Regions from separate parts of the Shewanella maritima genome, predicted to be linked through region 1. Evidence: riboswitches for the same ligand, from Rfam matches in the RefSeq annotation. Region 1 holds a riboswitch; the other holds the start of a gene.

Region 1 (7,604 bases):
TAAAGGGTTAGGCAATCAACAAAGATGGTTTGATTAGGTTTATCAATCAGTTTGAGGGTTTCAGCTAGATACAGTGGCTCTTCTAATAACTGCCACTCAATCTTTAGCTCGGGATGGGTCACGTGGGCGCGGTCTTGCTGATGACGCTCAATGCGTTGGTGCATTTCATCATCAAACGCCTGTGCGGTTGCCAAATAAACGCAAGACTGACCAAGGTTGGCAAACTTTGCTACCGCTGACTCACCAAAGTGACTTTTGCCACTGCGGGCACCGCCTAGAATAAGTTGGATCATGAATTAAACCCCACTGCCAATAAAATCATATAACAGACAATTTCAGCGACTTGCTGACTTGCCCCTAAGGTATCGCCCGTGTAGCCACCAATTTGACGATTAAAACCAAAGCATAGCAACTGCCTAAGAATATAAAGACCCACTAATAAACTAAACCCTGCCACTGACGGTAAACAAAACAACACAGCTAATCCCGTCAGCAATAGAATCATTAAGTCATTAATGTGCTGCTCGTTAGCCAGCGGCTTCACTTTACTGACATCAATATCTTGCACATAGTTTTCGGTAAATATCATGCTCGACGCCAGCACACGGCTAAGCGTATGCGCAACAACTAATGCGCTACAAGCCACCCATGGGCTGTATAGTGCCAGCTCAATCAACAACTGCCATTTAAGCGCCAGTGTCAGCACTAGCGCTAACGCGCCATAGGTACCAAGGCGCGAGTCTTTCATAATGTTGAGCTTGTCTTCTAGTGTCCAACCGCCACCAAAACCGTCGGCGGTGTCGGCTAAACCATCTTCATGAAAACCGCCAGTGATCAGCACACTGGCGATCATCGACAGCATTACCGCAACGCCGATAGGTAACACTAGCTGAGCCAGATAAAACACCAGTGCAGAGAGTGCGCCCACCAGCAAACCAACCATGCCAAAGTAACGACTGGCGCGATTCAAATTATCATCGCCATAATCGACCCACTTAGGCACAGGGATGCGAGTGAAAAAGCTAAGCGCAACTAACAACAGATTTAGCTGACTTGCACTCACGCTCGGCTTTTCCATCTATAACACTTCCCTTTTAAGTCATAAACTGATCAAATTAATTGAGGCTTAAAGTGACCGCGAAAAAACGACTAAACCACATCTTCAACACCAGCTGCGGCAAAGCTTGCCATGTCGTTATAAAAGTTAATTGCAGCTTGAACCAGTGGCAGCGCTAACGCCGCACCCGTGCCCTCACCTAAACGCATATCTAAATCTAGCAGTGGCTCAGCTTTTAAGTGCTCAAGCATGATTCTGTGTCCTTGCTCATTAGATTTATGAGCAAAGATTAAGTAATCGCGCGCATCTGGGTGCAGTTTAACCGCAGCAATCGCTGCCGCTGTGGCAATAAAGCCATCGATAATCACCATCATTTTACGGTCTGCAGCCGCCATAATAGCGCCAGTCATTTGCACAATTTCAAAACCGCCTAAGTGCGCCAAAATGTGGATAGGAGATACAAGCTTACTGCGGTGCAGTTTCAGCGCCTCGTTAATTAGGGCAGATTTACGCTCAAAGGTTTTATCATCAATACCTGTGCCGCGACCAACACAGCGGCTTACATCTAGCTCCAATAACGCTGCCATCATTGCCGTTGCCGCAGAGGTGTTACCTATGCCCATTTCACCTAACGCAATGAGGTTTGAGCCAGATAAATGATGACGCTCAACCACTTCTTCTGCGTAACCAAAGCCGTGACGAACTTGATCAATACTCATCGCAGGCGCTTGGTGAATGGCGTTGGTACCTTCACCTAATCTATGCTGAGTGACACCGCGATAGTTATCCAATGGTTTCGCGATACCGCAATCAATCACTTCAAGGTTAAAGCCCATTTGCTTGCTAAACACGTTAATCGCTGCGCCGCCAGCAACAAAGTTTTGCACCATTTGTCTGGTGACATCAATCGGCGCAATCGACACGCCAAACTTGGCAATGCCATGGTCGCCAGCAAATACCAACATGCCGGGTTGGGTGATTTCCAACTTTTTACATTCAGAATCTTTGCTGAGCTGCACTCTAGCAATTTGCGCAGCTAGCGGCTCTAATTTACCCAAAGCGCCTAACGGCTTGGTTTTTTGATTAATGGTGAGAGCGATTTGCTCATCAAACTTGCGACTAACCGGATCTACTGCAAACATCTTGACTCCGAAGTACAAAATCTAATAACGCCGGGCACTGAACTCAGTGAGTTAACGACGGCGACGTAAAATTAATAAGAAAAATACACTACCAATGGCTGAGGTAATAATCCCCACCGGCAGTTCCTGATTCGCTAGGATGCATCTAGCGACCACATCAACCCAAACTAAAAATAATCCGCCAAACAAGGCAGTAAGTAATAATGGCGACCGCCCAGGTAGGCACAAGCGTATAGTATGCGGGATCATCAAGCCAACAAATCCGATGCCTCCGCAGCTTGCCACCAGCACCGCAGTGATTAGAGAACAAAGTAACAACATGCTTAAACGCAAACGCGCCACATTAACACCCAGCGTGTGCGCAGACTCATCGCCCGCCTGCAGCGCCATAATTTGTCGTTTAAATGCTAAAATCACCAGCAAGCCGCCAACCACCACCAGCGTGGGCAATAGCAAGCCGCTCCAACTGGCTTTGGCAAAACTGCCTAAGGTCCAAAACAGTACCGACGCTGCCGCTTGCGGGTCTGAAAAATACAACACTAGTGTGGTAAGTGCGCTAAACATGAATGAGGTGGCAACGCCCGACAACAACATGCGCTCAATTTGCGCATGTAATCCACTGCCGGATAAAGCCAGCACCAGCAGCACCGACAAGCTAGCGCCTATAAATGCACCGATTGGCAAGCTTAACTGCGCAAGCGGGTTATCTTGCCATTGGGCGAGCAATGAATAGTCAAACCACTGCCCAAATAAGCTAAATACCACCACAGCGCCAAATGATGCGCCAGCACTTATGCCAAATAAATAAGGGTCGGCCAGTGGGTTGCGAGTCACGGTTTGCAGCACACTGCCCGCAATGGCAAGGCCAGCGCCTGCCACAAACGCCAGAATAACCCGAGGAAAACGAAGCTCAAAAACGATGCGCTCAACTAATGGGGATACAGACTCACTACCTGAACCTGCAGCGCCCGAAAAAGTAGCGCCGAAAACTTTAGCGCCTAAGCCAGTTACAATATCGCTAAAGCCAATATTGGCTGCGCCAAAGCTGGCTGCCAGTATCGGGGTAATCATCAGCATGATGCCAGTTAACACACAAGCGAGATAGTAGCGCTGCGTCTGTTTATCTACCTGCGCTATTGGTTTAGTTAACCGCCCTAGCATTGCGCAGACTCCTTTGACCCAAACTCCGAGTCCAGTTGAGAATATTTGCTATAGCTAGGAGTATTAAGCTCGCTTGAACCTTGGTAACCATAGAAATAAGTAATCAATGGGCTTTGGTTTTGTGGATGCTCACCTACCTGGCAGCACACACCAAATACATCACCAATGCGAGATTCGGTCAGTACCGTTTTAGGCTCTCCATGGGCAACCACTTTGCCTTGATGCAACATAACTAACTCATCACACAAGGCGCTTGCGAGGTTTAAGTCATGAATTGAGGCAATCACGGTAATGCCTAGACTTTTTACCAGCTCAAGAATTTGAATTTGATAGCGCACATCTAAGTGGTTAGTCGGTTCATCTAGCACCAAAATTTGTGGCTGCTGCACTATGGCGCGGGCAATGAGCACTCGTTGTTTCTCACCACCTGAAAGCGCATTGAACATCTGCAAGGCTTTATCGCGCAGCCCTACCTGCTCAATCGCATCACTCACTTGCTGTTTATCTTCTTTGGTAAGCCTTGCCATTAACCCTTTGTGCGGAGTCAGCCCCATCGTCACTAGCTGAGTAACAGTTAACTCCACATGGGCTGGGGTATCTTGTTGCACCACAGCAACATTGAGGGCTAATGACTGCGACGAGTATTCCTCAATCGGTTTGCCTAACAAGGTAATGTCACCGCTATCTGGGGTGATGTAGCGGTATAAGCAGCGCAGCAAGCTAGATTTACCCGCACCATTCGGGCCGATAACGCCGAGCATCTTGCCTTTATCAAGACACAAACTCACATCATCAAGAATAAGCTGTTTACCCACCGTCCAACTCACGGCGGATACAGAAATGGCTGTCATAAACTACTCCGCTGAGTAACCCGCTCAGCATCAATTAGGTAAACTGGATTTGATTTATCCTGCAGGACATCTGCAAGACATCGGCATAGGTATCTGACTTAGGCGGCTTGTTTCACTAACTTCACTCACTTCAAAGGTGAAGTTAAACAATAACCACCATCACAGTTGCGGGTACAGTTCGGGATTGCCCGATTCCCTGATGCCAAATCAAAATGAATTTAAATATGGGTTAACCGTCAAGGCAAGAGCATGACTGCTCTAACCATCGGAGCACACGAACTTTGATAGCGCAAGACGCCGTAAAATCGTCCCCTATCTTTACATTATGGGCTCCACTTTAGCATCCCTGCTAAAGAGGCTTGCTACCTCAAAGCTCATATACTCCCAATACACATGAATAACAGGTGCGATAGACATTCACAATTGAGGTCAACCTTCATATAACGCTTTGATTATCGCTTAACTTAAGCGACTCTCCAATAGCCGTTACAAAATCCTTTATATTTCAGGCCAGTTCAAACAAAACTGACAGTTATCAATATCATCGCCCTCGACATACACATCCAAACTTAACAGCGCAGCATAAGGCAGTTTAAAGTGACTGAACATTGAGGCTGTTTGCCCCGTACTTAATACATGTGCCAGCAAGGCTTTTATCACCCCGCCGTGAGTCACTATTAGCGCGCTAGGCACAAATGCCTCTGTTTCCCCACTGTGATTAACATGAGTGTTGGAGCTCATATTGGCACTAATATTGGTATCAGGTTCAATCTGCGCCACCTGATTAATCACAGGCTCTAATGCTAGCAACACCCGCTGCTGAAAACTCAATAAAGACTCACCATTTTCTGGAGTATGTTGCTCATCCCATGGATCGCACCAGTAGGCTTGCATTTGTTCATCATAGTCTTGATAAAGCTGCTCGAAAGATTGCCCATCCCACACGCCAAAGTCGATTTCTTCTAGCCCTTCAACCAGCTGACATTCAAGGGATTTTTCCTTTGCGTACCCCTGACTCCAATTGGCGCAGCGCTGCAGCGATGAGCTAAACACTCTATCAACGCTTGGCTCAATGCGTGATGCTGCGCGGCTCATTTGTGCTTGTCCAGCATCAGATAACGCGACATCAACCTTACCACGCAGAATTTGTCCGCCCTCACATTCACCGTGGCGCAATAACCACAACTTAATAATTTTCATAAAACCGCCTTGCTCTATTCTAAGCAACTCGCTTATTATGGACGTCTATACGTATAAAAGTCTAAAACTCCGAACTGCTAGACTCAACTAGTTTAGTTATTTAAATCATTAAATACCCATAAATAGTTAGTTAACTAGCGACATTGTGGTAATAAATAATACTCAGCACAATGCTACACGCGGATGATAAACGACAGTAAAAGCTTACTTAGAGGTACCTTAGTAATGGATAAAGCGCGTTCCCATAGCCAAACCCTACAGCAAATAGAGCAATTGCTAGAGCAGCGCACGCTGTTTTTAGATGGCGCTATGGGTACCATGATCCAGGACTACAAGCTTGAAGAAGCTGACTTTAGAGGTGAGCGTTTTAAAGACTGGCACTGCGATGTCAAAGGCAACAATGACATGCTGGTGTTAACCCAGCCAAATATCATCAAGCAAATCCACCGCGAATATCTGCTCGCAGGTTGTGACATTCTTGAGACCAATACCTTCAATGCGACCACCATCGCCATGGCCGACTACGATATGCAAGCGCAGTCAGCCGAAATTAACTTTGAAGGTGCGCGCCTTGCCCGTGAAGCCGCAGATGAAGTAGAGGCCGAGACAGGTCGTCGCTGTTTTGTTGCCGGTGTGCTTGGCCCAACTAACCGTACTTGCTCTATCAGTCCAGATGTAAATGACCCAGGCTTTCGTAATATCCACTTTGATGACCTTGTCGCTGCCTACACTGAGTCTACTCAAGCGCTAATCGATGGCGGCGCTGACATCATTCTGGTTGAAACCATTTTCGATACCCTAAACGCAAAAGCGGCGCTATTTGCCATCGAGTCAGTATTTGACAATATTGGTGAGCGCTTGCCAGTGATGATTTCAGGCACGATTACCGATGCGTCAGGCCGCACTTTAACCGGGCAAACCACCGAGGGGTTTTACAACTCGTTAAGGCACATCAAGCCTTTATCTATCGGTCTTAACTGCGCCCTAGGCCCAAAAGAGCTGCGCCCTTACATCGAAGAACTTGCACGTATTTCTGAGTGCTACGTGTCCGCGCATCCTAATGCGGGTCTACCAAATGAGTTTGGTGGCTACGATGAAACGCCTGAAGAAATGGCTGAGGTGATTGGCGAGTGGGCTCAAGCTGGCATGCTTAATATTGTCGGCGGCTGCTGTGGTAGTACGCCTGCCCACATTAGCGCGATAAAACAAACCGTTGAGCAATTTAAGCCGCGCAAGCTGCCAGATATTCCGGTGGCCTGTCGTTTATCGGGTTTAGAGCCGCTGACCATTGATTCAGACTCACTATTCGTAAATGTGGGTGAGCGCGCCAACGTGACTGGCTCAGCTAAGTTTTTGCGCCTTATTAAAGAAGAAAAGTTTGAAGAAGCGCTGGATGTAGTGCGCGAGCAGGTTGAAAACGGCGCGCAGATCATCGACGTCAATATGGATGAGGGCATGCTTGATGGCGTCGCCAACATGCAAAAGTTCTTAAACCTTATCGCCTCTGAGCCAGATATCTCCCGCGTGCCGATTATGATCGACTCATCTAAGTGGGAAGTGATTGAAGCTGGCCTTAAGTGCGTTCAGGGCAAGTCCATTGTTAACTCCATCTCGATGAAAGAAGGCGAGCAAGCCTTTATCGAGCAAGCTACGCTGGTTAAACGCTATGGCGCAGCTGCCATTGTGATGGCATTTGATGAAGATGGTCAGGCAGATACCCGCGAGCGTAAAACCGAGATTTGTACTCGCGCCTATCACTTACTGGTAGATGTGGTTGGCTTCCCGCCTGAAGACATTATTTTCGACCCAAATATTTTCGCGATTGCCACAGGTATTGACGAGCACGACAACTATGCTGTCGATTTTATTGAAGCGATTAAAGACATAAAAGCCACCCTGCCCCACGCCATGATCTCAGGCGGCGTGTCGAATGTGTCATTCTCGTTCCGTGGTAATAACTTGGTGCGTGAAGCCATTCACGCGGTGTTCTTATACCATGCGATTAAAGTCGGCATGGACATGGGTATTGTTAACGCCGGTCAGTTAGCGATTTATGATGACATCGACCCAGAGTTAAAAGAGAAAGTTGAGAACGTGGTGCTTAACCTTCCATGCCCAGTTGAAGGCACCAGCAATACTGAAATTTTATTGGACGTAGCAGAGAAGTTCCGCGGCGACGGCAAACAAGCAGGT
Region 2 (7,604 bases), 2.2 Mb from region 1:
CGTAACGACGCGAAGCTTCCGCGTTAACGTTAGCGCCGTTGAAGTTACCACCCTCAGGCTTTTCAGCACTTGGATCAAAGATGATTTCATCTTCAAGGTCTAAACGGTAAGCGTTGATGCTAATCGCGTTGGCACCGCTTGCAAAGTCCCAACCGGCTTCATACGAGCGACCAACCTGAGGTTTTAGACCAACCACGCCTTTAGGTGTATAAGCTTGCTCATCAACCTTAGCAAAACGGAAGTTATCATCTGCGCGCACATATAAGCGTTGTGACTCAGTTGGACGATAGTTCAAACCTAGCTCAAATGCATGAGCTGACTGGTCTAGATCAACACCTGCAGGATAAACCGCTTGGTCGACTAAATCGTCTTTTGCTTTCGCATAACGGCCACCCACAACGTAAGACACACTGCTCGTTAATGGCACGGTTGCATGGACATAGCCACTTAACTGAGTTTGGGTATTGCTACGCCCCATAGAAGAAAAGTCAGCCTTGCCGCTAAGAATGTCTGCACCAGCAACAATGGTCATTTCACCCTGATCCAACTGGTAAGTACCAACAGCTTTAGGTAAAAAGGCGAATTGGCTGCGTTTGTTACGACTAGCTGACCAGTTAAAGCTTGTGGTCAAAGTATCTGTATAACTAACACCTGTATCAATTGCCCACTGCTCAGAGAGTTGACGCACATAACCCAAACGCGTTGAGTTGGTCATTTCATGGGTATATTTGCTGCTGTCATTATTTGAATGACGTGGGTCCTTGTTGAACTCATCTTCACTAATCGCGCCAGCAAGCAAACGATGGTTATCATAGTAGTTGGCCTCAACAAAGAAGTCCTGCACGTCATCAGCGTATTGCAAACGACCTAAAATAGAAGCGGTTTTACTCTCGTTATTCTTACGGTAATTGTCTGAATTCTTTTGACTACCCGCTAAAAAGTAGCGCCAGTTATCGTTAATCTCACCAGCGATATCACCTTTAGCTTCTAACGTATTAAAGCTACCGCCAGAAAGCTCAATACCACCGCCACTGGCTTGTGGTGCACGGGTCACAATATTGATAACGCCGCCAACAGCCTGATCACCGTAAAGCACACCAGCACTACCTGAAAGCACTTCAACACGTTCAATTAAGTTAACTGGAATAGCACCAATTGTTGGCGCAGAAATATCGATGTTATTCAAACGACGGCCATCAACTAAAATGAGTGTGTTATTTGCCGCACCTGATGAACCAAAGCCGCGCATTGAAAATACTGGGCCGCTGTTGCTATCAGAAATTTGAATACCCGCCTGGTTGCGCAGTAAAGACTCAATGGTAGTTGCGCCGCTCATTTCAATCTCTGCAGCGTCAATTACCGTCACATTGGCAGCCATATTAATTGGGGTTTGCTCACTGCGACCAATGACCACGATCTTTTCGATGTCTTGGTCATTTGCGCCGCTTGAAGCCGTTAATTGCTCATCAGCAGCTTGAGCGGAAGAAATGCTAAAGAATGCACTGATAGCCAATGCAGTTAATGTTGGTTTAGTACCCATTTACCTTTAACTCCTAAAAGGAAAAATGGGGCAGGAATGCCGTCATACATAGCCAAGTTGTTTCTTATAGGTGTTAATAAGCAAGCAGCTTCACCGAGAATAACTTGAATATCACACTTCGAGATCTGCCCACCGAAATCTTCGAAATCATCTTTAGGGCCGGTCTCCGGACTTAGGTTCTATATCGCTTTGCAGCGATATACAAATGTCGGTTTTAACGCTGCACATTAAGTAATGCCGCGCCCAACATTCTCACCATTCACCGTTGCGGGGGCAGTAACAGGTTCACACTGTTTTCCCGATTATCCAATAGTGTTTGTCACTATCGGCACCACAAAAGATTGATCATCATTTGCACTCGCATACCATCCAGTATGCGAATGAGGCGTGATTATATACAAGTTGCAGCCCCAGCGGGAGCGATAAACGACTGAAAAGAGAATATTTCATTTAGGACGGAGCAGAGTTGCTGTAAAGCCGCTGAAACTGTTGTAGATAATAGCTGATGATGAGCTTGACTCATGTTAGGCTGCGGATGAAATAGGGAGTAAATGAAAGAATGAGGAAAGTGAGTTGAGAGTATAGCGAGCAAAGAAATTAATCCTTTGCCATAAACTCGCGGTAGTTTTCAACTGTGATGGGCGCATTCTCAACGGTGAAGGTTTTGGTGCGCATCGACTTGTGGATCAGGTACATATCTTCGCTGCCGCTAACCACAGTAAAGTAGCCTATCTCACCTTTTAGCTTGGTTAAAAAGGTTTGCGGCGCAAATGGTGTGGCGTGATGAATATTTGGCATGACAGTGCAGCCAAGAATGCCATGCACTGCGGTTAAGTCATCAACTTTTGAACCACCAAGCTTGTGATAAATAATCTCGCCTTCGCAATGGTCGCGGTATTTATCTGCCATGGTGTCTAAAAAGCGCTCTGGGTCAACGTCATTCGCTAAACCTTTAAAGCCTTGCATACACACCATGCCGCTCCAGTCGTTAAGTGATTCGTTAGCAGGAATAAACTCAGCCATAAACATATCACCTAAGATTTCATGAAACGCCAGCTTCCAATCTTGCGGCGGTAAAAAGCCGAACTGCTTAGCGAACTTAGTTAGCTGCTGCACGTTTTGCGGCATGCCTAAGTCTTCTTGCTCGCCAGAGCCGATGGCAGGTAAAACATGGGATTGTTGAGGGGCTTGATTAACTGGCACAGACTTATCAACCGCGCTCACCACAAGCGGAGTGCTTAATAATATAAGCCCTCCTATCAGTGCTAGCTGAGTCGGTTTATTCATCGTCCATGCCCTAAATCATTGCTCACTTGGCGCAAAGGATGCTGCGCGTAAGGTGCAATTGTTTATCTAAAAGATAGTCCAATATCTAAACAGTATATCCTATCAATAACAGGATTGGATAAAAATTGTTTTATTTAACACCATATTAGCAGAATTTATGACCTTTAGTTGTAGCGGTTGCCAACAGCAAAAATCAAAAAAGCCGAATATGAGCAGCACTGATGCGGCATATTCGGCTTTTTCTTTTAACCCATTTATCGTTTTAACGATAACTAACGCTTAACTAGTTGATTCGAGCCAACAATCATCATTTCACACTTCTGGCAGTCAAACACTAATTTAAGCTTGTCTTTGCCAATATCTAGGTGCATTGGCTCAGCTTTAATGCCTTCTACTTCTTTCGGACATAAATTAAAGCTATATCGTAAGCAATGCTTAGTCACCATCAACGGCGCATCGGTGAGGATCTTATTTTTCTCATAGGTGTCTTCAATTTGAATCACACCATGCTGCTCATAAAAGCTACGGGCTTTTTCGTTGGCAACATTCGATAAGAAACTCAGCGACTTTTGTGGGTAAGTGGCACTCGCATCATACTCGCCACGCGTTGGGCGCTGATAACCGTCAATACGCACCTGCGTTAGCTTTTCAATGGCTTCGCGACGCAGCTCGTTCACTTGCGAGGCTGGCATAAACCACATTTGCTCAGTTCGCAGCTTGGCTTGATTAAGCACAAAGTCAGTTGAACCTAACTTACCCAATTGCTTTTTCAAGTTAGCTGCGGTTTTCGCCTGGTCATTAGCGGCTTGTTTGTCACACTCTAACTCTACTGTCGCTTCAAAGCCATGAACGTCACGCATAGTCAGTGCGATGCCATTGTCAGTATCTGTTAACAATGCATCAACTGCCACTTTACGCTTGGCTGACTCTTTGTTTAACCCTAACTCAAACTTATGGTCAAAGTTACGGAACATCATCACGCCAACTTTTAAATCTTTTGGCATTTCAGTGAAATGCAGCACATTACCATCAGCGCGATTCACCCTTAAGCCAGCAATTTTATCGTCAGACAAACGCTGCTTTTCAAAGTGCTCCACAAAGTAACAAAGGCCGTCACCATTATTAAAGGTGATGTCTTTACCCGCTTCAGTGGTATCGATTTCAATAAAGTCTTTGCCCATACGCTTAATCCGGCCGATTTTCTCACCAATAAACTTAGGCGAGCTAAAGTGCTCAATCGTTTGGGTACGCTCAGTGACGAAGTAGTCTGTTTTACCGCGGTTAAAGCTCTTGTCAGGATCTGGCGTGAAGTTAAACTCACAGCGACCATGAGAGATAGACTCTAGGTCATCACGACGGTCGATAATGGCATCAAGCTGCTGACGATAATGTGCGGTGACGTTTTTAAGGTAAGTAATATCTTTTAAGCGGCCTTCAATCTTGAATGAAGTCACGCCAACATCAATTAAGACTTCAAGGTTTTCGGTTTGGTTATTATCTTTTAGCGACAATAGGTGTTGGTTCTCAGCAAGCACTTCACCGTCACGAGTTTCCAGGTTACAAGGCAGACGGCATAGCTGCGAACACTCACCACGGTTAGCACTGCGGTTAGAAAACGCATGACTTAAGTTACATAAACCACTGTAGCTCACACAAAGCGCACCATGAATAAAGTACTCAAGCTTCATCTTGGTATTATCGGCAATGGCTTTAATCTGCGGCAGATTTAGCTCACGAGCTAACACCACCTGAGTAAAGCCGACTTGCTCTAAGAACACCGACTTTTCAGGAGTACGGTTATCCATTTGCGTACTGGCATGCAGCGCAATTGGTGGTAAATCTAATTGCAATACGCCCATGTCTTGAATAATTAACGCATCAACACCTGCATTGTATAAATCCCAAATTAGCTGCTGCGCTTTATCTAACTCGTCATCCATTAAAATGGTGTTCAACGCTACAAATACTTGGGCGTGATACTGATGGGCAAAAGCACATAAACGCGCAATATCTTCAACACTGTTACCAGCATTGTGACGCGCACCAAAAGCTGGGCCGCCAATGTATACCGCATCGGCACCATGGCGAATCGCCTCAATACCATAGTCAGCATTTTTCGCCGGAGCTAACAATTCTAATTGACGTTTACTGCCGTCTGCTGCTGGCGTAATTTTTACGTTATCCAACACGAGCTCGCGAGACTCTTGAGCAGGGGTTTGGAAGGTTGCAGGATTAAAAGTTTCTACAGAAGCCATAGGGTTATTCATCGCAAAAAGATAAAAAAGTGCGCCAACAACACTGTTGACGCACTCTTATCAATAAAACTAATTGAGCTTATTCTAACAAAACTGAGTTAAAAATACCCAGCTTAGATAAATAAATCTTGGATGTTCTTTAAGTCAGACTTGCCGTTAGCAATTTCATCCGGCGTTAAACCAGACACTTCATGCGGGAACACTAGCCATTCTTCAGACTCATGAATGAAGTAATCAGGCTTCAAATCTACCTTGGTGTTCTTTGGCTTGTAGTAAGGGCAAGCAATACGAATATCTTTAGGCGTGTTTAAGCGCATAAACTTGTTTAGCTTTTTAATCAGCGCATCAACACTGCGGCCTGAGTCGAACACGTCATCAACAATCAATAAACCGTCGTCAGCGTTAGCATTTTCAATAATGTAATGCAGGCCATGTACTTTGATGTTTTTATCTTGCTTATCGGTACCAATACCATAGTAAGAAGAGGTACGCACAGCAATGTGGTCAGTCTCAACTTGTTTAAAGTCAAAATACTCTTGTACCGCGATACCAATTGGAGCACCACCACGCCAAATACCCACAATAAACTGCGGTCTAAAGCCACTTTCATATACTTGAGCAGCGACTTTGAACGAGTCTTCAAGTAGCTGCTGAGCGCTAATATATAATTTATCTGACATTGGTGAACCCCCTCTAATTTTTGTGCGGCGAATTCTATATCAAATCAGCGACTTTTGCTGCCTGCTTACATCAAAAAAGCGCAAAAATTGTCGAGACTGGATTGCAATAGTTGATTAATCGAATTTTAGCTAGCCCAAGCTACTAATACTTCCCTAGTACTTTCTGGTGAAATAAGCTAAAAAACTTATCGAGATATCGTGCCGTTAGTGTAGATTAGACAAAGCTTGAGTAAAGCGCGAATGCCAACAGCGGCAATGTGTTAGCGAGCAATACTGAGAATTATCGAATAATGCTCGGCAGAACTAACACGGGACAAAAATAAAAAGCACTGGATTGCAAACATGAGTAACTCTCACCCATTGGCCTTACCCTTGGTTAATATTTACGCCAAGGGCGGCTACTGCGTTACATTTGAAATTGGTAGCGAGAAAACGCCGGTAAACCTGATTGTTGATACAGGCAGTAGCACCCTGGTTGTCGGCCAACTCGCCTACAAACCCGAAAACGACACGAGTTTAACCGCAACACCTTACGCACAAGCGGTTAAATATGGCTTAGGCGGTTGGGACGGCCCTTTGGTGCACACTGATGTCACCATAAGTAATGATGTATTCTCAATCACCCTTGAGCAATGCCCATTAGCCATAGTCTCAACCATGGAGCAGCGTAAAACCTTTGCTCAGGCCAATGGTATTTTGGGACTCGCCTATCGCCAACTTAATCCAGGCTATGACTTAACCGAGTACCTTACTGAAGAAGGTCATGACCCGGCTGTCACCTACCCTTGGCCATTTGCTGAACCTGGCTCTGTTTGCCCGCATGAACATAGCGAAATCCAGCTAGCCCATGAACAGAAACAAGAGCAAAGCCAGCAAAGCAATAATGCCAACGCACAAGTCGAAGCAGCGCAATGTGACGATGCCTTTAGTAGTAACGATCTTGCTCGCTTTAAAGCATTTCTTCGACAGCAACCAGAACAAGACATCATCCCCTACTTTACCGAATTAGAAACTCAAGGTTTGTGTGCTAACAAGTTCGCTTTTTATTCTCAGCGCAGCAGCATCCATCACGCCACTGACAACCCAACTACAGAACAATTAAAGCAAGATCCACTTAACCAAGGCTGGTTAATTCTCGGCGGCGGTAAAGAGCAAACCCAGCTGTATCAAGGCGAATTTCAACATATTAAAGTAGAGCACGACGTGCACTACAACGTCACCTTGCTTGGCATAAAAGTTGGCGATTTCGACATGATTGAAGCTGCGCCATTAAAACCCCAATACGACTACTTTTTAACGAATGCCATTGTCGATACGGGCGTTAGCGGCATAATGCTGACCGACGTGTTATTTGAAGGCTTTAAGCGTAATCTGGCTGAACTAAAGCAGCAGCGACAAGCAGCAGGTTTACCCGTGCAAGATTACTTAAACTTAATTGCCCCTTTTGTCGATTTGACTTACCAAGATGTTGGCATTGATGCCAGCGAGCTAGATCTAACGCTCTGGCCAGATATTACCTTTGTATTTGCAGGGCATAGCGAGTGTGACGGTACACCTCACAACGATCACCATCACGACCATCACCACGACCCAGATAACCCTGAGCCTATGATGCTCACCTGCAAGCCACATGACTACTGGCAGGTAAACGCGCCAGCCAAAGGCAAAGCGTGTTTCAAAATAATTGGCAAACTTGCAAGCTGGGCCAACCAAACCCTGGTCGGCTTGCCGCTACTCAATAATTACTATGTGATTTTTGACCGCGAAGAACATGGCACAGGAGTAATTCGCTTCGCCGAGCAAAAACCGCCACATGGCGTATTACCGCAAGTAGAGGCCTAG

The links. Region 1 has a riboswitch for cobalamin ahead of EXU30_RS15155 (ABC transporter ATP-binding protein). Riboswitches for the same ligand answer to the same signal wherever they lie in the genome.
Region 2: it holds a riboswitch for cobalamin, as region 1 does, so the genes downstream of both, EXU30_RS04640 (TonB-dependent receptor) here and EXU30_RS15155 (ABC transporter ATP-binding protein) in region 1, are expected to answer to the same signal.

The regions. Positions count from the first base shown of each region.
Region 1 covers NZ_CP036200.1:3,574,272-3,581,875, reverse strand. Annotated here, with positions in the region: gene cobU (bifunctional adenosylcobinamide kinase/adenosylcobinamide-phosphate guanylyltransferase) at 1-293, opposite strand, end outside; gene EXU30_RS15170 (adenosylcobinamide-GDP ribazoletransferase) at 290-1,078, opposite strand; gene cobT (nicotinate-nucleotide--dimethylbenzimidazole phosphoribosyltransferase) at 1,150-2,199, opposite strand; gene EXU30_RS15160 (FecCD family ABC transporter permease) at 2,251-3,360, opposite strand; gene EXU30_RS15155 (ABC transporter ATP-binding protein) at 3,354-4,211, opposite strand; cobalamin riboswitch at 4,284-4,449, opposite strand; gene EXU30_RS15150 (histidine phosphatase family protein) at 4,710-5,411, opposite strand; gene metH (methionine synthase) at 5,637-7,604, shown strand, end outside.
Region 2 covers NZ_CP036200.1:1,106,044-1,113,647, forward strand. Annotated here, with positions in the region: gene EXU30_RS04640 (TonB-dependent receptor) at 1-1,540, opposite strand, end outside; cobalamin riboswitch at 1,681-1,891, opposite strand; gene EXU30_RS04645 (hypothetical protein) at 2,138-2,827, opposite strand; gene EXU30_RS04650 (peptidase U32 family protein) at 3,100-5,082, opposite strand; gene EXU30_RS04655 (phosphoribosyltransferase) at 5,196-5,762, opposite strand; gene EXU30_RS04660 (pepsin-like aspartic protease) at 6,105-7,604, shown strand.